DNA from 4 places in the Hahella sp. NBU794 genome. Region 3 is predicted to be linked to each of the others. Evidence: riboswitches for the same ligand, from Rfam matches in the RefSeq annotation. Region 3 holds a riboswitch; each other region holds the start of a gene.
What was found. Region 3 has a riboswitch for cobalamin ahead of ACQYWX_RS28320 (CbtB domain-containing protein). Riboswitches for the same ligand answer to the same signal wherever they lie in the genome.
Positions count from the first base shown of each region.

Region 1: another riboswitch for cobalamin. It lies ahead of ACQYWX_RS30125 (ribonucleoside-diphosphate reductase subunit alpha); the one in region 3 lies ahead of ACQYWX_RS28320 (CbtB domain-containing protein).
Region 2: another riboswitch for cobalamin. It lies ahead of ACQYWX_RS03985 (TonB-dependent receptor plug domain-containing protein); the one in region 3 lies ahead of ACQYWX_RS28320 (CbtB domain-containing protein).
Region 4: another riboswitch for cobalamin. It lies ahead of ACQYWX_RS29745 (ABC transporter substrate-binding protein); the one in region 3 lies ahead of ACQYWX_RS28320 (CbtB domain-containing protein).

Region 1 covers NZ_CP192738.1:6,833,790-6,838,629, reverse strand. The annotation lists gene ACQYWX_RS30140 (hypothetical protein) at 1-606, opposite strand, end outside; gene ACQYWX_RS30135 (pilin) at 610-1,581, opposite strand; gene ACQYWX_RS30130 (hypothetical protein) at 1,827-2,126, shown strand; cobalamin riboswitch at 2,205-2,426, shown strand; gene ACQYWX_RS30125 (ribonucleoside-diphosphate reductase subunit alpha) at 2,552-4,840, shown strand, end outside.
Region 2 covers NZ_CP192738.1:878,217-883,056, forward strand. The annotation lists gene hppD (4-hydroxyphenylpyruvate dioxygenase) at 1-686, opposite strand, end outside; gene phhA (phenylalanine 4-monooxygenase) at 879-1,697, opposite strand; gene ACQYWX_RS03975 (phospholipase D-like domain-containing protein) at 1,936-2,619, opposite strand; gene ACQYWX_RS03980 (DUF3012 domain-containing protein) at 2,895-3,083, shown strand; cobalamin riboswitch at 3,228-3,424, shown strand; gene ACQYWX_RS03985 (TonB-dependent receptor plug domain-containing protein) at 3,536-4,840, shown strand, end outside.
Region 3 covers NZ_CP192738.1:6,439,617-6,444,456, reverse strand. The annotation lists gene ACQYWX_RS28330 (ATP-binding protein) at 1-1,198, opposite strand, end outside; gene ACQYWX_RS28325 (CbtA family protein) at 1,203-2,006, opposite strand; gene ACQYWX_RS28320 (CbtB domain-containing protein) at 2,128-2,304, opposite strand; cobalamin riboswitch at 2,330-2,541, opposite strand; gene cbiB (adenosylcobinamide-phosphate synthase CbiB) at 2,645-3,589, shown strand; gene cobD (threonine-phosphate decarboxylase CobD) at 3,590-4,678, shown strand; gene bluB (5,6-dimethylbenzimidazole synthase) at 4,687-4,840, shown strand, end outside.
Region 4 covers NZ_CP192738.1:6,741,228-6,746,067, forward strand. The annotation lists gene ACQYWX_RS29730 (energy transducer TonB) at 1-660, opposite strand, end outside; gene ACQYWX_RS29735 (ABC transporter ATP-binding protein) at 657-1,439, opposite strand; gene ACQYWX_RS29740 (FecCD family ABC transporter permease) at 1,436-2,407, opposite strand; gene ACQYWX_RS29745 (ABC transporter substrate-binding protein) at 2,397-3,278, opposite strand; cobalamin riboswitch at 3,357-3,632, opposite strand; gene ACQYWX_RS29750 (hypothetical protein) at 3,739-4,344, shown strand; gene ACQYWX_RS29755 (PLP-dependent aminotransferase family protein) at 4,351-4,840, opposite strand, start outside.

The sequences.
Region 1 (4,840 bases), 390 kb from region 3:
TTGTATGAAATCCGGCATGGGCCTCAATCGTCGAATACAGCCAACTGTCTTGAATCCAATCCAAAATAACGGAATCAAACCGATCAATGCGAAGATCCAGACCGACTGAAACGCCTCCAGGCCGGATATCAGCGCCAGCGTAAATGCTGGCAGCTCCATGTCCATTTCACGATAGAACGACTGAAATCCAGGCAACACCTTGATGAGCAGGACGCTGAAAACAAAGATAGCGATCATTAACAGGGCGAATACGTAGCCAAGCAGACTTTGCAGTCCGTCCCAAACGCCTCGCCAAGAGACTTCCATGGCGTGAGAGTGAGTGATATAGCGTTCCAGAAAACCGGGTAGCGAGCCGCCTTTGGCGCGCACAATGGCGGCGAGGCGACTTATGTCATAGAAGGGGCTGTCCTGGTAAGGCGTCGCATGTAAGCTGACGTCGCCCTGCAATACTTTCTTCAGTTGTTCAATCTGAGGCTGTGCGTGAGCTGGCAGGAGAGGCTCCAGCCTGGCCAGCGCCTGTTCCAGAGAAAGCCCTTGTTGGACCTGATGGTTCAAATGTCGCAACAGTTGGCTCAGATTTGAGTTTGGCGAAGAAATAAGGATCACGGTTTAACCTCTACAGATATAAGGGAGTTGCTCCGGAGGCAGCGAGCTTTTGTCGTCGCCGTAGATTTTGCGTGGACCCGAGTGCGCTGACGCGCATGACCATCCCAGGGTGCGCAATGCGCCATCGGGATTGCTGACGACCGGTCGAAAGCTGATGGTCCTTGGCGCTTCTCCCGCGCGAGGGGAAAGGGTGAAGTGCAAGGCGCCGCTTGAATCGAGCTCCGTTGATTGGAAATAGATCGCCTCGACGTTACTCAGCGCATGTAGTTCTTCTCGCTCCGGCCAGACCCCGGAGAAGGCGTATTTTTCCGCCATGTCTACTCTGACTCCCTCCAATAAGCCAAAGGCTTCGGTCAGGCGAGCTTTAATCGTAGCGTGACGCCCGGCGTCTAGTGCGAAAGTTAAAGCGATGCAAATCACGGCGATACAGGTGAGGATCTCCAACCAACGAAAGCTACCGACAGTCTGAAAAGACGGTTTAAAAACGAGGGAAGCGCCATTTGGTTGCTGTGGTGAGCCGACACTGAGCGCAGAGACGTCGGCGCTCGACTGGGCTGGAACAGCTATGAACTGCTGATTGATCCACCGCGCCCGCCAATTCAAATAGGTCAGGAAGAAGAAGGAAGGCAGGATAAATAAAGGATTCAATGCTTGTGCGAGCGTAGCGGCGGTTATCGCTACCGCAAGATATAACGCGCTGGTCCATGGACCAAGCAAAGGATCAGAGCGGCCCGACAAGGAGGAACTGCGCGCAAGATTACTAACCAGAGAAGGAATAAAAAAATAAAAGAACAGCCCGCGCAGCGGCGGCCAGATAGGATCTCCCGATATAAGCCGATACTTGCGCCAATTCATGTAATGCCAGAATAGTTCGTACACGCCCAGCGTTAACACGTACAAAAGACAGTGCAACCACATCGGCGGCGCAAAATAGGGCGTCAGTTTTTCTTTGAAAAAGCGGCGACGTTCAGGCAAAGCCAGTCCTTAATACGAAGTAGAAAATTACTAGCAGTTTAGCTGATTTGCATCCTGAACTACTTTTGATTCAGGTAATTACCCGCTTATTTTTTGGGGTGACAATGAGGTTGGGCAAACTTCGGCTGCTCGACCGCCATGAAAATCGTGGATGTGTGAACTTCGCCGTTAGGGATGTCAGTGTGGCTTAGCTGTATTGACTGCGTCGGTTTACTGTTTAGAATGGCCGCCTTTTAGGAATTCTCATGGATTTGAATCTAATCATTGGCGTTTTGATCCAGAGCGCTTGCCTGTTCGCTGCCGCTAAGCTGCTGAAAGTCTCGCTTGGATTGATAGAAGCGTTTTTGGTTGTGCTCGTCGCCACCCTGATTTTGGGCTTTGTTCAAGGGCTGCCCGGTTTTCTTGCTGCGCTTGGGTTCTATCTGATTGCGTTGAAAGTGATTACTAAAGCGGATGCGTATGCAGAAATTTTTATTCTTACCATCATCGGCATAGGCGTCCAAGCGCTTTTGAAAAAGTTCTTAATCGCCGCCATTCTCGCTTGATTTTTCTGAATATCCGCGTCGCTTTGTCATTTCGCTTAGCCTCTACATCTAGTATTTACTTTTAATAGTCAAAACAATATATTGTGCCTCAGCTATGGTTCACGCCTGTTCAAAGGTTGTGCTAAGAGGGAATCCGGTGAGAGTCCGGTACTGACGCGCAGCGGTGTGGGGGAACGAAAGCGACGCGGGTGGAAACGCCCACGCACTGTCCTGAAAGAGGATGGGAAGCGGTCGCCGTAGGTTCGCAAAAACGTGTAAACGCCCCCGAGTCCGAAGACCTGCCATGCTGAAGTTATTCATGCCTTCGCGACTCAGGGTAATGATAAAGCGCCGCTAAACGCGAGGCGATTTTCGGCCTGTCTGCGCGTCGCTTTATGTCCCTAATCGTGAAGGTTCGGCCAGAACACGCGATAGAGGACAATTCCATGACCGGTAGTTTTTCGTCCCCCAGCGAGGCGCGCGCCTCCAGCTCCCCATCTGTTTCATCCGAGTCACACACTCATAACGCCCTGCTGCAGGTGATCAAACGCACCGGTCAGGCTGCGCCGTTTGACGACCGCAAAATCGCTATGGCGGTGACCAAGGCGTTTTTGGCGGTGGAAGGACATTCCGCGTCCGGCTCGCCCCGTGTGCGGGATTCCGTAGAAAAACTGGTTAAAGATATCGTGGCGCGTCTGCGTCGCCGCAGCCCCGAAGGCGGTTCGGTGCATATCGAAGAAATTCAGGATCTGGTGGAATTGGGCCTGATGCGCGGCGGCTTTCATAAAGTGGCTCGCGCCTATGTGTTGTATCGTGAAGAACATGCCCGTCAGCGTGCGCCGGCGCCAAGCGAGCAGGCGGGGGAGACGCATCCTGATATCAATGTGAAATTCGCCGACGGCACGGAAGCGCCGCTGAATATGGGGCGTTTGCGCACAGTGATCGGCGATGCATGCGCGGATCTGGACGGCGTCAGCGAGGAAAAAGTCCTGCAAGGAGCGTTGAAAAACCTGTACAACGGCGTCAAACACAAAGACGTCAATGCCGCGCTGGTCATGGCGGCGCGTCCGCTGATCGAAGAAGAGCCCAACTATTCCTATGTGTGCGCCCGTTTGTTATTGGACGGTTTGCGTGAAGAGTCGCTGAGCTATCTCAATATCGCAGCGTCCGCCACGGAAACTGAAATGGCGGAACTGTATCCGACTGCGTTCCGCGCCATTATCGAACGCTGCGTGGAACATGAACTGCTGTCGCCAAGTCTGCTCGAATTCGATCTGGAACGACTGGGCGCTGCGCTGAAGCCTGAGCTTGACCGCCAATTCACCTACCTGGGATTACAGACCCTTTACGATCGTTACTTCATCCACTGGCGCGAGACCCGCCTGGAATTGCCGCAGGCTTTTTTCATGCGCGTCGCCATGGGATTGTCGGTGCAGGAAGATGATCCCAACGCCCGCGCGATTGAGTTCTACAACCTGTTGTCCTCTTTTGATTACATGTGCTCTACGCCGACCCTGTTCAACGCCGGCACCAACCGTCCGCAATTGTCATCCTGCTATCTGACCACAGTGCCGGATGATCTGGAGGGTATTTATGGCGCGATCAAGGACAATGCGCTGCTGTCCAAATGGGCGGGCGGTCTGGGTAATGACTGGACGCCGGTGCGCTCTTTGGGCTCCCACATCAAAGGCACCAATGGTAAGTCCCAGGGCGTGGTGCCGTTCCTGAAAGTCGTCAACGACACGGCGGTGGCGGTAAATCAGGGCGGCAAACGTAAAGGCGCGGTGTGCGCTTATCTGGAGTCCTGGCACCTGGATATTGAAGAGTTCCTGGAACTGCGCAAAAACACTGGTGATGAACGCCGCCGCACCCATGACATGAACTCCGCCAACTGGATTCCGGATCTGTTCATGAAGCGGGTGTTTGAGGACAAAGAGTGGACTCTGTTCTCACCCAGCGATGCGCCGGATCTGCACGATTTATACGGCTCCGCTTTTGAAGCGCGCTACACCCACTATGAATCTCTGGTGGAAAGCGGCGCTATTACCCTGTTCAAGAAAGTTTCTGCGCAGAACTTGTGGCGCAAGATGCTCTCTATGTTGTTCGAAACAGGCCATCCCTGGGTGACCTTCAAGGACCCCTGTAATCTGCGTTCGCCGCAGCAACACGTTGGTGTGGTGCACTCCTCGAACCTGTGTACGGAGATCACTCTTAACACCAGTCAGGACGAAATTGCGGTGTGTAACCTGGGCTCAGTCAATCTGGTCAACCACATACGCAATGGCGAAATTGATCACGACCGTCTGCGCAACACCGTGTATACCGCCGTGCGCATGCTGGATAACGTCATCGACATCAACTATTACGCGGTTCCTCAGGCGCGCAACGCCAACCTGCGTCATCGTCCTGTGGGCATGGGCCTGATGGGCTTCCAGGATGCGTTGTACAAGCTTGGCCTGCCCTATAGCAGCGTCGAAGCGGTGCGCTTCGCCGATCAATCCATGGAGCTGATCAGCTATTTTGCGATCACCGCGTCCTCCAATCTTGCGAAAGAACGCGGCCGCTACGAAACCTATGAAGGCTCCTTGTGGGATCAGGGCGTTCTGCCGATCGATTCTCTGGATCGTCTGGAGCAGGAACGCGGCGCGGAGTTTTGCACGCTGGATCGCGGTCACAGCCTGGACTGGGCGCCGGTGCGTGAACTGGTGAAAAAGCAGGGCATGCGTAACTCCAAT
Region 2 (4,840 bases), 1.4 Mb from region 3:
ATCTGAGACTTGTCGTCAGCGGACTCGTTGATCGGAATGCGGATTTTGCAGCAGGGGGAGGTCATGGCGCGGCTGTGCAGGCCGGTCAGCTTGCCTTCGATGTCGAAATAACGAATCTCGCGGAAGTTGCCGATGCGCTCATAAAAGCCGGCCCAGGTGTCCATGTTGCCGCGGAAGACGTTGTGAGTCAGGTGATCCAGAGTGGTCAGTCCCAGGCCTTTCGGATGTTTGTCCACGCCCGGGAAGTACTCGAAATCAATGTCGTAAATACTGTCTTCGCCATATTTATCAACGAAATAAAGCACGCTGTCGCCGATGCCATACACCGCAGGGATGCGAACTTCTTCGCCTTGAACGTCGCCTTTGTCAAAGGGCTTGGCTCCTTGAGATACGGCGTATTCGAACGCCTTTTGTGCGTCCTTGACGCGGAACGCCATGGCGCAGGCGCAGGGACCATGATCCATGCTGAACTTGTGGAAGTAACTGGGGACGTTTTCGTTGACCAGGAAGTTGATATCGCCCTGACGATACAGGGTGATGGCTTTACGCTTGTGTCTGGCGATGGCGGTGAAGCCCAGCGTTTCGAAAAGAGGTTTCAGGCTTTCTGCGCCTGCTTTGTCCGGAGCTCCAAATTCAACGAATTCGAAACCATCAGTGCCAAGTGGGTTTGTATATACATTACTCATGATACAGTCCTCTGTATTATCAATTAAAAAACGCGTAATGGAATTGTCGTCAGCCGGGGCAAAGCCCCGCTTAGCTCCATTGGGCGCGTATTTCTGCGGCTATCAATAGCTTCAATGCGAGTAATGCAAAATCGTTCATAACCTTGGTGGATTTAACCTGCTTCGTCTGTACGTCGTCGCCGTTCCCGCGCTTCAGGCGCCGGCGGCTAACTTCTCCGTATTGGATTGTTGTTTGGGTGGAAAAGTCGGGGCGAACAGCCCAAGTTCTTTGGCTTGGCGCACTTTATCCATGATGTCGCAGTGGGCGACTTCGTAAAGCTGTTTGAGGCCATCCAGCACGTAATAAATAGGTTGCATGATATCGATGCGGTAAGGCGTTCTTAGCACATCCACGATATCAAAGGGACGGCGTTCCGGCCTATCGGAGAAGCAATATTGCGTCTCGCCGATAGAAGACAGAATGCCGCCGCCGTAAATTCGTTGCCCTTGAGCGGAGTTCATCAGACCGAATTCGACGGTGAACCAGTACAGCCGCGCCAGGAAGATACGGTCTTCCTTGGAGGCGGAGTAGCCCAGCTTGCCGTACATTTGCGTGAATTCCGCGAAGTAGGGGTTGGTCAGCATGGCGCAGTGACCGAATATTTCATGAAAGATGTCCGGCTCCTGCAAATAGTCCATTTCGTCTGGCGTACGGATAAAGGTGGCGCAGGGAAATTTCTTATTTGAGAGCAGGTCGAAGAAGGTATCGAAGGGAATCAATGCGGGCACTTGCGCCACTTCCCAGCCGGTTTCACGGCGTAATACGGAGGAAACGTCCTCCAATTGGGGGATACGGTCTTCGGGTAAATTCAGTAACTTCAATCCATGAAGGTATTCGTCGCAGGCCACATTGCGTATGACCTTGTCTTGTCGTGTGATCAGTTCACGCCAGACGGCGTGCTCCGACTCGGGGTAGGCGATAAAGCCGGATGCGTCAGGCTCTCTCGCAACATACTTTGTACCTTTGCCCATTTTCTCACCTCGTGACGTGTCAGGAAGGGTGTATTCCATGGCACTCTTATTATTCTACCGGCTTGTGGCCGGCTTAATCTGGCGGCCGTCAGTTGGGTTGGACGGCGCGAGGTCGGATTTTTTTCCGGCCGGGCCTTCCTCTGATTAAATGACAATCCGCAGAATTTGTCTATACATTGCTAATAACGGCTGGCGATTAACGAGGGAGGTTTAATGACAATTCTTTAGTGAAGTCGCCTTAGCCCGAGAAGGTGCGCCACAGTTTGGCGAACTCTCCGGAGAACTCCCTGACGAGGCCGGGGTGGTCGGTCACTACGATGTTTTCCTGGTTATAAGTGCTGGCGCTGCGGGTCCAGTTAAAACTGCCGTGAATCAGGGCGCTGTCATCGATAAGGGCGAATTTATGATGCATATGGTGGGGTTCATCGTCCATCTTCACCAAAATGCCGGCATCTTTGAAACGATTAATGTCGCTGCCCAGGTCAAAGGATTTGTCATTGTCCGTGATGATGCGGATTTTTAGCCCCCTTTTGTGAGCGTTAATAATTTCATCTGCGATTTTGTCATCGGAAATGGTGAAAACGCAGATTTTCAAGCTGCTTCGAGCATTGCGTATGCGTTCTATGATTGCGCGACGACATTGCTCCCCTGGGCTGAAGTAGGCCCGTGTTAAGTTACTCTCCTCCTCACCAGAGTCCAAAGCCTTGATCACCCGCTCCAGCCATTTCAGCGCCCTGAGCGCACCATCGCCGCCATTGACGATCAATGGACGGGTCAACTCAAAGGCGCGATTACGCATAAAACGCACCTGATCCGGCTGTAAAGTTTCAAGCATCGCCAGCAACGCCTGTTTCTCAGCATTATCGAACCTTTCATCCGTGAGGGTTTGTTGGAGGAAAAAAGTCAGTTGATCCAGTTGCATGGGGAAAACGCCTTATTGCTAAAAATACAAGCGCACAGTCAGCGCTATAGGTGTTTGCTTTGTTCTATCTATAACTAAAAAAGCTTGCATGAAATGCCTTTAGATATCCAGCCTGCTCGGATGGCGCGCAGGTTGAGATAACTCGATAGAAACTTTTTCTGTCGTATCGGAAGCTGGTGCTGAAATTTATCGCCTAAAGTCTCCAAACATGAGCGCTCTCCCTTGTATACTTGCTCGCTAAATATGAATTGATGACTTGTTATTCAGGATTTCCTATGGCGATTAAACGCGTATCTTCTTGGCTATTGGTGGTGGGGTTGAGTCTGGGCGCTTTGGCCGGTTGTTCTCCAGAGGTGGGGAGCAAGGATTGGTGTGAGGATATGGCGACCAAGCCGAAGGGCGACTGGACGGCCAATGAGGCGACGGATTACGCCAAACACTGTCTGTTCCGCTCTGACAGCTAAGCGAACAGCCCCAAGCCTAAACTTTGGGATAAGTGGACCAGTTTTACATTTTGATAGTTATCAACAGGTTGTCGTCATCTTCGAGCCTGTTGTTTTCGTGAGGCGCTTTGTGCGCCTTGACTTTGCCGGGGCGGCCATTTAGCTTACGCCCCCATTGCATCAGGTGTCCTGAGAACATTCGTTCAAGGGATGAAACGGGAAGTCGGTTTAAGCCCGACGCTGCCCCCGCAACGGTAAATGAGTTAAACGACAACCCCCTGTCACTGCGGATTCGCGGGAAGACGTTGTCGCCGGTTACGCCACTCATGAGCCCGGAGACCGGCCTGACGCCTGCTTATCGCGTGGCATAGCGGAGGGCTTTGCCGGGACTCGTCTGACTCGACTCCTTTCCCTCTTTGCTTGTATCCGCTGCGCAACAATTGCATTCACTGGCGCTATTCTTTCGGAACATTATGAGGCTTGTAACCTTTTTGCTTTTAGTTGGCTCACAACTGACCGGCGTTCGCGCGGAAGAGTTGGAGCCTGTTGTCGTCGAAGCCAAGGCTCCATCTGCGGATGAGATTGACGCTGAGTATCAAACTGGCTTCGTGAAGGTGATCAAGCGCGAGCAATTTGACTCGAAAGTCGCAACCGTCGCAGACGTGCTGAAGAATGAAACCGGCGTTCAAGTACGCCAGAGCGGCGGACTGGGGTCATACTCCGCCGTTTATCTGCGTGGCTCCACCAGTAAGCAGGTGAACGTTTATCTTGATGGCGTATTGTTAAACGACGCGACTGGCGGCTCGGTGGACTTGAGCCAGATATTGCTGAACGGCATTGAGCAGATTGAAATTTATAAGGGCGCGACGCCAATTCAGTTGGGTTACTCTGGCGTTGGCGGCGCTATTAACATCAAGTCCCTTCGCTTCAGCAAACCCCTCAGGCAATTAAGTCTTGGGTATGGCTCATTCAATAGCCGCAAGGGGGCGCTTACATTCGCCGATAGCGTTGGCGAAACCAACTACCTGGCGTCCCTTGATTATCTCGGCAGTGATAACGACTTCGAGATGCTGAACAACAACCAGACCGAATTTAACCCCTACGATGACCGTGTGGAACGTCGTCGCAATGCGGATTTCAGTCAGTTCAACGGCATGCTGACGGCGGAGCGCAGCCTGTCGGATCGCACGGACTTGCAACTGATGGCGCAACATTTCAATAAAGATCAGCACTTACCTGATATCGCCAACCTGGAGAGCACGCGAACCAGTCTGGATACGGACTTCACTCGTCTGCAGAGCAAACTGAGCTTTGCCCGAAATACACAGGAAAATTATTCGGGGCGCATTTTCTGGTCCACACAAGAAGAGCGTTATGACGACAGTCAAAGCCGAATCGGCCTGGGCGTACAGAAAACGCGCGCTGACACAGATGTGGTCGGCGCAGAGTTATATGGCTCCTATTCAATCGGTCTGCATCTGCTCTCCGCTATGTTGGAGGCGCGCCGTGAAACTTATCAGGAAGAGGACCTGACCGGACGCAGCCAAAAGCAGGAGTTTGAGCGTTTTACCTACTTGCTGGGTGTGCAAGACGAATGGGCTGATGCGGAAGATATCTGGTTGGTGCGGCTGAGCGCGCGCCAATACTTTCTTGAAGATGAGACGCCCGCTGCATCTATGAGCGGGCGCACGGCGGTGGCCTCCGATTCCGCTCAGTATCATTCATTGCAGGCGGGCGTTCGTTACCGCCTGACAGATTGGCTGTCGCTCAAGACCAAT
Region 3 (4,840 bases):
GATTATCGGGATGGACGAACGTTGCGAACCAGTCCGGCCGTGAGGACAGCGCCTGCCGGCTGCGTTGCGCGCGACCGAGGGCCGAGCCCTGGCGTTGCTCCGCACCGCTGCGCTGTATGTCGCGACGGGAGGACGGGGAACGTCGCGTTGGAATCTCGGGCAGTTGCGGCGTTACCGGCTTGTCCGCCGCCATCAATTGCGGCGGCATGGCGCCCCAGTCGCCGGAGGTTCCAGAGGACGAGGAGGGTGACGATCCCCCTGAGCCGCTGGCGTCTCCGCCGCCTCCTTGTGAGGGGGGCGATCCGGTCGAAGACGGCGGCGTATCCTGATGATTGGCGCGATGGCTAAGCGCGAATGCTCGCGTCGCTTCTACGTCTTTGGCGCTGACCTCGTTGCGGCCGCTCCAGGCGGCGTGGGCGATGGCGGCGCGGCGCCAGCAAATGTCCGCGCGCACGCCTTCTACGCCAGCGGCGAGGCACTGGCTGGCGATGTCCCGTTGTATGTCCGTCGGGCAGAGAACCTGTGGTAAACGTTGGCGGGCGGCGGCGATGCGGGTTTGCAGTTCCTGCTGGGCTTCGCGCCACTGCGCCTGAAACGCGTCGTGGTCCTGTTCGAAATCCAGACGTCGCTCCACGATAGCCATACGCTGTTCAACGTCATAGGTTTCATCCAGAGTGACGGCGAGACCGAAACGGTCCTGTAACTGCGGGCGCAGTTCGCCTTCATCCGGGTTCATGGTGCCGATCAGAATAAACTGCGCCGGATGGCTGTGACTGAGGCCGTCCCGCTCGACAAAGTTCACGCCTGAGGCCGCCGTATCAAGCAGGGCGTCCACCAAGGGGTCGGGCAGCAGATTGACTTCATCAATATAAAGCACGCCGCCGTGAGCTTTGGCCAACAGGCCGGGATTAAACTGTACGCGTCGTTCGCCCATAGCCTGTTGCAGGTCGATGCTGCCGATCAGACGCTCTTCAGACGCGCCCAGAGGCAGCGTGACGAACTTGTCCGCCGCCTCTGGCAATAAATCCGCCAGTCCCCGCGCCAGCGTTGATTTGGCGGAGCCGCGGGGGCCGCTGATCAATACGCCGCCCAGATGGGGATTGATGGCGGCGAGCAGCAACGCGGTTTTTAGCGGTTGCTGGCCGACAACCGCGGCGAAAGGATAGGCGGCGAGGGCTGGCTGGGCGGCGACGTCCATTGACTCAGCGCGCCTGCAGGGCGGCGTCCTGGCTGCTCCAACGGCGCAGGAACCAGGCGCAGGCCAGCCCGACGATCACCCAGAACAGTGCGTTGGTCAGGGTAGCGGCGGTAATGAATTGATGATGCAGCGACTCTAGCGCTTGCAGAGCCTGTGGGTTGGAGGCGGCGAACTCCGGCGCATTGGTGTGCGGCGCGCCGACCAGATGGGGAATAATCATCAGGGGCAGTCCGCCCAGCTTTTTCCATCCCGGCGCGAACGCCAGCAAGGCGAAACCAATCGCGGTAACCAGGGCGGTGGCGATCCACCACAATTGGCGATTTTCCAGTGCGGCGGCCTGCATGCCGGGAATCTCCGGCGGCAGCCCCAGAGCGGGAGCGACAAAGAACACGCCATAGCCCGCCAGCCCCCACAATAATCCCGCGCCCCAGCCTGCGCCGCCTTTGCCGCTGAGTCTGGCGGCGTACATACAAGCCAGCATCAGCGCACTGAAGCCAATGCCGGCGAGCACGTTGGCGAGCAGGGTGTACAGTGTACGCTCCACGCCGTCTTCCGGGGCCCAGGCGTCATCGCCGTGGTGATGGCCGCCAGCTTCAGCGCCGCCGTGCTCGTGTTCATGGGAGTGATGGGCGTCCGCCGCCGCATGCGGGTGATCTTCCACTACGACCGGCTCAGGCTCCTCGCCGCCTTCGTAGGTTTCCGCCTCCAGAATAATGCTGGTGACCTGGGAGTGTTGTACGGCGCTCAGCAGCCCGCCAGCCAACAGGCCAACCAGCAGCGACGCCAGGATAATACGCTGAAACAACATGTCTCTTCCTCATGCAATGCGGTGTGACGTCGCTATGCGCGCAAGCGCCGCACATGAGGTGCGGCGTCAAGTCGGACAGGCGAACGTCTGGCCCTGGCAGGGCCTCAGAATTCAGTAACTGTTAGTGACAGGGGAAAGCAAACGCGTGCCGGGTGTCGTGAGCGGCATTGTGAGCCGCATCCATGGACAGAAAGCCCACTGCGAACAGAATCAGTCCGCCGAAGCACATGGCGCCGATAAGTTGTAGCGCTGCGTTATTGGAAGCCAGCAATGGAAGAGAGAGATTTTTAGTTTGCATGATCTGCGCACCTACCCGTACGAACTGCAGTGGATAAAGCAAGGCCGGTCTCCGGGCTTACGAAAGGTCGAAGCATTTTCGACACAACATTTGCGCCTTCCCATGTCAAAACTGACGACACAGTGGCGTTAGCAAATTACTTTCGATTACCGTTGCGGGGGCAGCACTGGATTAGCGTATCGCGCACCAGATTTCCCGATTATCTCGCGGTCGAGCACCTTGGTCAGCGGGATATGCTATTGGCTGAACGCAGGGGAAGTCAACAAGTTAGCGGGTTGCAATGCGCGCGGACCATGGTGAGAATAGGCCGCCTCATCACGAGCTTGGCGCATACTGACCAATGGATACATTGCTGATTCTTGTCCTCGCCCTGACTTTCGACGCCCTGTTGGGAGAACCGCGCCGGCTGCATCCTTTGGTTGGTTTCGGGCGCTACGCCGGTTGGGTGGAAGGAGCGATTCGCATCGCCGACTTCTCTTCAACAGCAACCCGCGCGCTTGGCGCTGCGGCGGTGACGGCGTCGATTCTGCCCTGGGCGACGCTTGCCTGGCTGGCGAACGAGTGGAGCGAATCTTCCCGCTGGGGACACATTATCTTTTCCGCCTTCGTGCTTTATCTCGCCATCGGCTGGCGCAGTTTGCTGGAGCATGTGCGTCAGGTGGCCGCGCCATTGCGCAGGCATGACGCGGCGGCGGCGCGGCGCAGTCTGTCCATGATTGTCAGTCGCGACACGGCGGAGTTGGGGGAGGAGGAGATCGCCTCCGCCGCTACGGAATCCGCCCTGGAGAACGGCAACGACGCCATCTTCGCCGCCATTTTCTGGTTCCTGCTCGCCGGCGTTCCCGGTGTGGTGATGTATCGCCTCAGCAATACCCTGGATGCGATGTGGGGCTATAAAAACACGCGTTATTTCTATTTCGGCTGGGCGGCGGCGCGGCTGGATGATCTGTTGAATTGGGTTCCCGCCCGACTGACGGCGTTCAGTTACGCCTGTTGCGGCGCGCTGGACAGCGCCCTGCGATGCTGGCGCGCCCAGGGCGGACACTGGAAAAGCCCCAATGCAGGACCCGTGATGGCGGCGGGCGCAGGCGCGCTGCGGGTGCGACTCGGCGGCGCGGCGACCTATCACGGCAGTCTGCAGTATCGTCCTTCACTGGGCTGCGGCGACGCCGCCACGGCGCAATCCATTGAACGCGCCTGTGGGCTCATCAATCGCTCTCTGGCGCTGTGGACAGCGATGGTCGCTTTGGGAACGGGCGTGTTGTGGCTGTGGGGAGCGGTCTGAATGAACGGGAGCGATTTCGATAACGAGGCTGGCCATGCAGGATTCCAGGCGGAAGAACCGGTTCCCGTCCATGGCGGCGACCTGGAAAAGTACAGCCAACGCTACGGTATCGCCCTTGATGACTGGCTGGATCTGTCCACTGGCGTCAGTCCCTTTCCCTATCCGCTGACAAGCATTCCGGCAGAGGTGTTTCGACGTCTGCCTTATCCCGATCCGGCGCTGCAACAGGCCGCCAGCGCCTATTACGGGACCGATTCCCTGCTGGCGATTCCCGGTACGCAATGGGCGATTCAACACCTGCCCACCTGTTGCTCCCCCGGCGTGGCGGCGCTGCCGGACGTCGGCTATCGCGAACATGAGCATCACTGGCGTCGTCAAGGCTTCAAAATTATTCATTACCCTGCGGGAGATCTGGCGGGCGCGGCGGCGCGTCTGACACAGACAGAAAACTTGCGTGTCCTGGTGGCGATTAATCCGAATAACCCCGCCGCCCGTAGGACGCCATTGGCGGCGCTGCGTGAGTTGGCGCTGCGTCTGCAATCCACTGGCGCATTGATGGTGGTGGATGAAGCCTTCGCCGACGCGGAGACAGATTCCAGTCTGCTGGGCGAGACCCTGGCGGAGAACGTTGTGGTGTTGCGCTCATTCGGCAAGTTTTTCGGATGGCCGGGAGTGCGTTTGGGATTTGTGGCGTCCGCGCCATACTGGTTAGAGGCGTTGCAGCGTCGGCTTGGTCTCTGGACAGTGAACAGCGCCGCGCAATATGTGGCGACCCGGGCGTTGCGCGATGAGGCCTGGATTGTCGCCATGCGTGAAAAGCTCTCCCTGGTGAGCCGCGACCTGCAGGCGCTTATTCTGGCGCAGCCGGTATTCAAGGAGGCGCTGGAGTGCCGGCGCACGCCGCTGTTTGTGTCCGTATTGACGCCGACAGCGCAGGCTGAGCGGATTTTCGAACGTTGCGCGCAGCGGGGCGTGTTGATTCGCCTGTGGCGGGTGAATGCGGAGCTGGCGTATTTACGGTTTGGACTTTTTGATTTGGAGGACGTCGGTCTCGCAGGGAGACTGACCGCCGCCCTCGCTGACAGATAAGGCGACTCATGACGGACAGCGGCTATTCACCCGAAGAAAAACAGGCGGTGTATCGCGCGATATACGAACGACGCGATATGCGTCATTTCCTGCCGGACCCGGTGGACGAAGCGACTTTGCAGCGTATTCTGCAAGCCGCCCACCACGCGCCCAGCGTGGGCT
Region 4 (4,840 bases), 300 kb from region 3:
CACCAACAGCTCCACCATGACGGTGCCCTGCCAGCCGCGCCGGGTGGCGAGGCCAGGATACTCAGGCTTCGGCGTATTGGCTTCGCCTAGCTGATATCTGGGCTCCGACGGCGCACTGACCGCCACAGGCGCAGAGACGGGCGCGGCGGCCACGGCTGGCGTCGGAACCGCCTGAGCGGGCTTGCTCACAGCGGGTGTGACCTGAGACTTCGCCGTTGCAGTTTGTGAAACAGGTTGCGCAACAGGTTTGTGCGCCGCCTGCGTTGGTTTAGGGGTTTTCTCTTTTACGACAGGTTTGTTTGCTGGAACCGGTTTGGGCTTGGGAGCGGGCGTCTCCACCGGCTTAAGCGCCACTTTGGGCTTCTGTGACACGGGTTCTGGCATGTCAGCGGGTTGAGGTTGCGGCGCTGACTTTAGAACTGGCTGCGGAGTCGGCTTCGGTTCCACAGGTTGAGATTGAGGTTGAGCCGGCGCTGCGGAAACTGGCGTTGGCGACGCCGGGGCCTGAATAGCCACGGTCATCGTGGTTGATTTCAACCGATCTCTAGTTGGCTGAGGGGAATTGAAATACAGCACCAACGCCAAATGCGCCGCCAGGGAGGCGACCAAGGCCATCCATAGTAATGGCGGGTATTTAGCGTTGCTGACGTCCGTGCTCACTTCAGACTCCAGGGCAACAGATAAGGCTGTTCCTCATGGCGCCCCCGCACCACCGAGACGCCGAACGCCTGCTGGATGCGCTCATCGCTCAAGACCTCGTTAGTGTCGCCCGCCACCAGGGTTCCATCCGGCATCGCCAGCATCGCTTGTCCGCAAAACCGCAGCGCCAGAGTCAGATCGTGCAGCACTACTACGCCGATTCGCCCACTTCCAGCCCAATCCTGCAAATGGCTCATCACCTGAATCTGGTGTTGAGGGTCCAGACCCGCCACCGGTTCATCCGCCATCAATACGGGAGCGTCAACCGCCAGCGCACGCGCCAGCATCACCCTGGCGCGCTCGCCGCCGGATAAGCGGGTGACGGTGCGCTGCGCCAAATGCGTGACATCCGCTTGCCGCATGGCGTTCTGAATCAGGGCCTGATCTTGCGCGCTTAATTTGCTGCGATGGGTTTGCGCTGGAAAGCGACCCAGACTGACCAGGGTTTCTACGCTCAAAGGCCAATGACAGTCGGTATCCTGATCCAGATAAGAGATATGCTGCGCGCGCTGTTTCGGCGCCATGTCACACAGATCCTGACCTTGCAACCGCATGGCGCCGGATAATTTGGGGATCAGGCCGACAATGGTTTTCAACAGAGTGGACTTGCCGGCGCCGTTGCTGCCCAGTATCGCCGTCAGTTGACCGGATGGAAGACGAAAACTGACATCGGATAGAACCGGAGCGCCGGGATAACCCACCTGCAATCCGCTTAGCTCCAGGCTCAGCGCGTCGCTCATACCAACGCCTCCGCTTTACGCAGGTGGCGCAGCAGCCACAGGAAAAACGGCCCGCCCAACAGCGCCGTAATGACGCCGACTCGCAACTCCGGTCCCGGCGGCAGACAGCGCACGGCGATATCGGTCAGCAACATCAGGCTCCCGCCCGCCAAGGCGCTGGGAAGCAGTAATCGACCGGGCCGCCACTCGGTAAACGGCCGCAGCATGTGAGGCACCACCAGCCCCACGAAACCAATGACGCCGCTCACCGCTACACTGGCGCCGACCGCCAACGCCACGCCCAGGCCCGCCACCCATTGCACTTTCTGCAGACGCACGCCCATGGAGCGGGCGGTGTTTTCCCCCAGTGACAGGACATCCAGGGAACGCGACACGCTGAATAGCAACGCCATCCCCAGCAGCGCAGGCGGCGCCGCCAAATAAAAGTGCTGCAGGGTGCGATGTTCGAATGACCCCATCAGCCAGAACAGAATGTCCTGCACCGCGAAAGGATTCGGAGCCATATTTAACGCCAGCGCCGTCAACGCTGAACTGAACGAATTAATCGCGGCTCCGGCGAGGATGATCATCACGATGCCTGCTTCCGATCCTACGATCATTACCAGCGCCAGCAGCCCCAGCATGGCGCCGATAATGCCCGCCACGGGCGTAAACAGGCCGCTGGCGGAAAAGCCGAAGTAGATGGCGCACACCGAACTCAGCGCCGCCGTGGAGGACACCCCCAGTACGCCAGCGTCCGCCAGCGGATTGCGCAACAGTCCCTGCAACACGGCGCCGGATAGCGCCAGTACGGTTCCGCATAACAGCGCCAATAGTGTCCGCGGCAGACGGATTTCCCATAGAATCAATTGGGTTTCCAGATCCCACCCCGGCCAGCTCACCCCGGTCACCCGGCCGGTGCACAGAGACAAACCGATCAAAAAGGCGAGCGACAGGCTCAGAATCAGGAGCAAACGGTTATAAGTCATCCGCAGTCTCCGACCCTGACGCTTTACGCTCTTGCGCCAATATGTGATCCGCTACCTTTTGGGCCGCCAGCGTCATGGCAGGCGTTCCGCAGGAGAGCCAGTCGGCCGGGATATACAGGGGCTCGAAACGGGAAGGACGGCGCTTCAATAAAGGGTGTTCCACCCAATTCGTCGCCAACGCTTCGCTGTCATAGCTGTTGCTGACCATCAGCAACAAATCCGGCCGCCAGCGCACCAGCGTCTCCAGATCCACTTGCCCCCAGCCCTGCACGCCCTGTTCGCTCGCCACGTTAATCACGCCGATGGCGTTCAGAAAGGCGTCCTGGAAATTGCCCTCGCCAGCGATCCAGCCATTGGCGTTCAGAATCAGCGCTCTGACTTGTTTATCCGCGATCTTCCCGTGAACCTGAGCGAAATAGGCTCTCAGCCCACTAACGATACTGGCCGCCTGCTCAGGTTTGCGCACCGCTTCACCCATCAGGCTCCAGCTTGACGCCAAATCATCGAGAGATTGCGGCAACGGAATCTCCACCCAACGCATATTGAACTTCCGCACCAGCGGCTTAAGCGAGGAAGCGCCATACTGGCCCGCCATCACGATATCCGGCCGAAGCTCCAGCACTTGCTCGATAAAACCAAAGTTGGCGGGAATGTCGCGCAAGGTCGGTGCAATTTCCAGCTCAGAGGGCTGATGGCTGAGCCAGGTGACTGACACCAGATTTTCCGGGGCGAGATACCCCATCATTTGGTCAACGCACTGATTGACCGACATGACCGTGGGCTCAGCGGCGCGCGCATCGCCCCCGTTGACGGAAAGTGTGAAAGTAAGCGCTGATAGCACTCCCAGGGCCCGAAAAGCCTTAACCAACATGCAGATGCCGCCTTGAATCGATGCGAGGTGCGAATCCGGCGTAAATTCCCCGTTTACGGTCGGATAAAACAGGCTCCGAATGGGAGTCGAACAATGGCAGGTCTCCTGGCTTGCGTTTCGTAGTCCTGTCCCGCCTTCCCGAACATGGAGACAATCTCCACCCAGTGGCCTTTGATAACGTCGCGATAAGGAGGGGCGGCGTTATCCGGGACGAACTCTTCGCTCACAGTTGCGGGGACAGCTCCGGCTGATCGGACGCGCATAAAGTCGCGCCCACCGGATTCCCATTTAATCCTGCTCTCATCGAAAATGATCGAACTTTGAGCAACTGGAACCATTGCGGCCCACATTATCGTGAATTGATCATTTTAAGTCCAGAAAGCCGCTGAGGGGCGCTGGACCTGCCTGCAAGATTGTGTCAGTTTTACGCTCCCGTAATTACTGACAAGAATAAGACTGTATGACCGACGCGCCCTTGTCCCGCCATGGACTCATTCTGAAACGTCTGCTGTTCCTCGTGTTCATGTATGCCGGACTGGCCTATGGCTTGAGCCTGTTGGAATATACCGTCTTCAATCTGACCGGCTGGTCGCCGGTGAGCATCGAACGCAGTGTCGAACTGCACAGCCGGGAAGAGGTGAAAAAAGAATTCGACCTTTGCGGCGGCCCGCTATTCGCCGCCAACGCCGTGGTCAGCGCCCAGGAAGGCGATCGTCTGCTCGCCCGCTGTGGACGCTTCTGGCCTTTCTATCGTTACACCATTGAAGCCACCGCCCACCCATTGCTGCCGGGCTCTTTTATCCTGTATCCGGACGAAGCGCCGGCGGCCGCTACGGCGCGAGAGAATTTCATCATCAATATGCAGGTGATCAACGGCGGCTTCGCCCTGGTAGCGCTGTTTGTGATTGGTTTGAGCTGTTTCGCAGGTTATCGCTTTCTTTTCAAGAAGGACGAAGAAGCCGGCTACAAGACCGCTTTTCACGGCTTTATCAGCAGCTTTCTGATGCTCGCCTGTTATAGCGGCGTCATGTTCTTCATTGATCCCACGTTCAGCTTCGGCTGGTAATCCCGCTTAGCCTGCGCGCAACCAGACGCCCAACTGGCGGATCGCGTCTTCCGCCTCCGCCGTCCAGGGCGCCGCGCAATTGAGCCGCAGGCAATGTCTGTACTTGTCGCCATCGCCGCTGAACAGAGTTCCCGGCGCAATGCTCACGCCAGCGGCCAGCGCCTTGCGATACAACGCGACCGTATCGCAGTCCTCCTCCAGCTCCACCCATAACACAAACCCTCCCGCTGGCTGCGATACTCGCACTCCAGTAGGAAAATGCCGCAGCACCGCCGTCGTCATACGCTCCACATGCACAGCGAACTCATGGCGCATACGTCGCAGATGGCGGTCGAAATCCGCCTGCGCCAGATAATGCGCCACCGCCATCTGCGGCAAGCTTGGGCAGGCCAGGGTGCTGGCGAATTTCAGGTAACCGACCCGCGTCCGCCAGCGCCCCGGCGCCATCCATCCCACCCGCAAACCGGGGGCGATTGATTTGGAAAACGACGAGCAA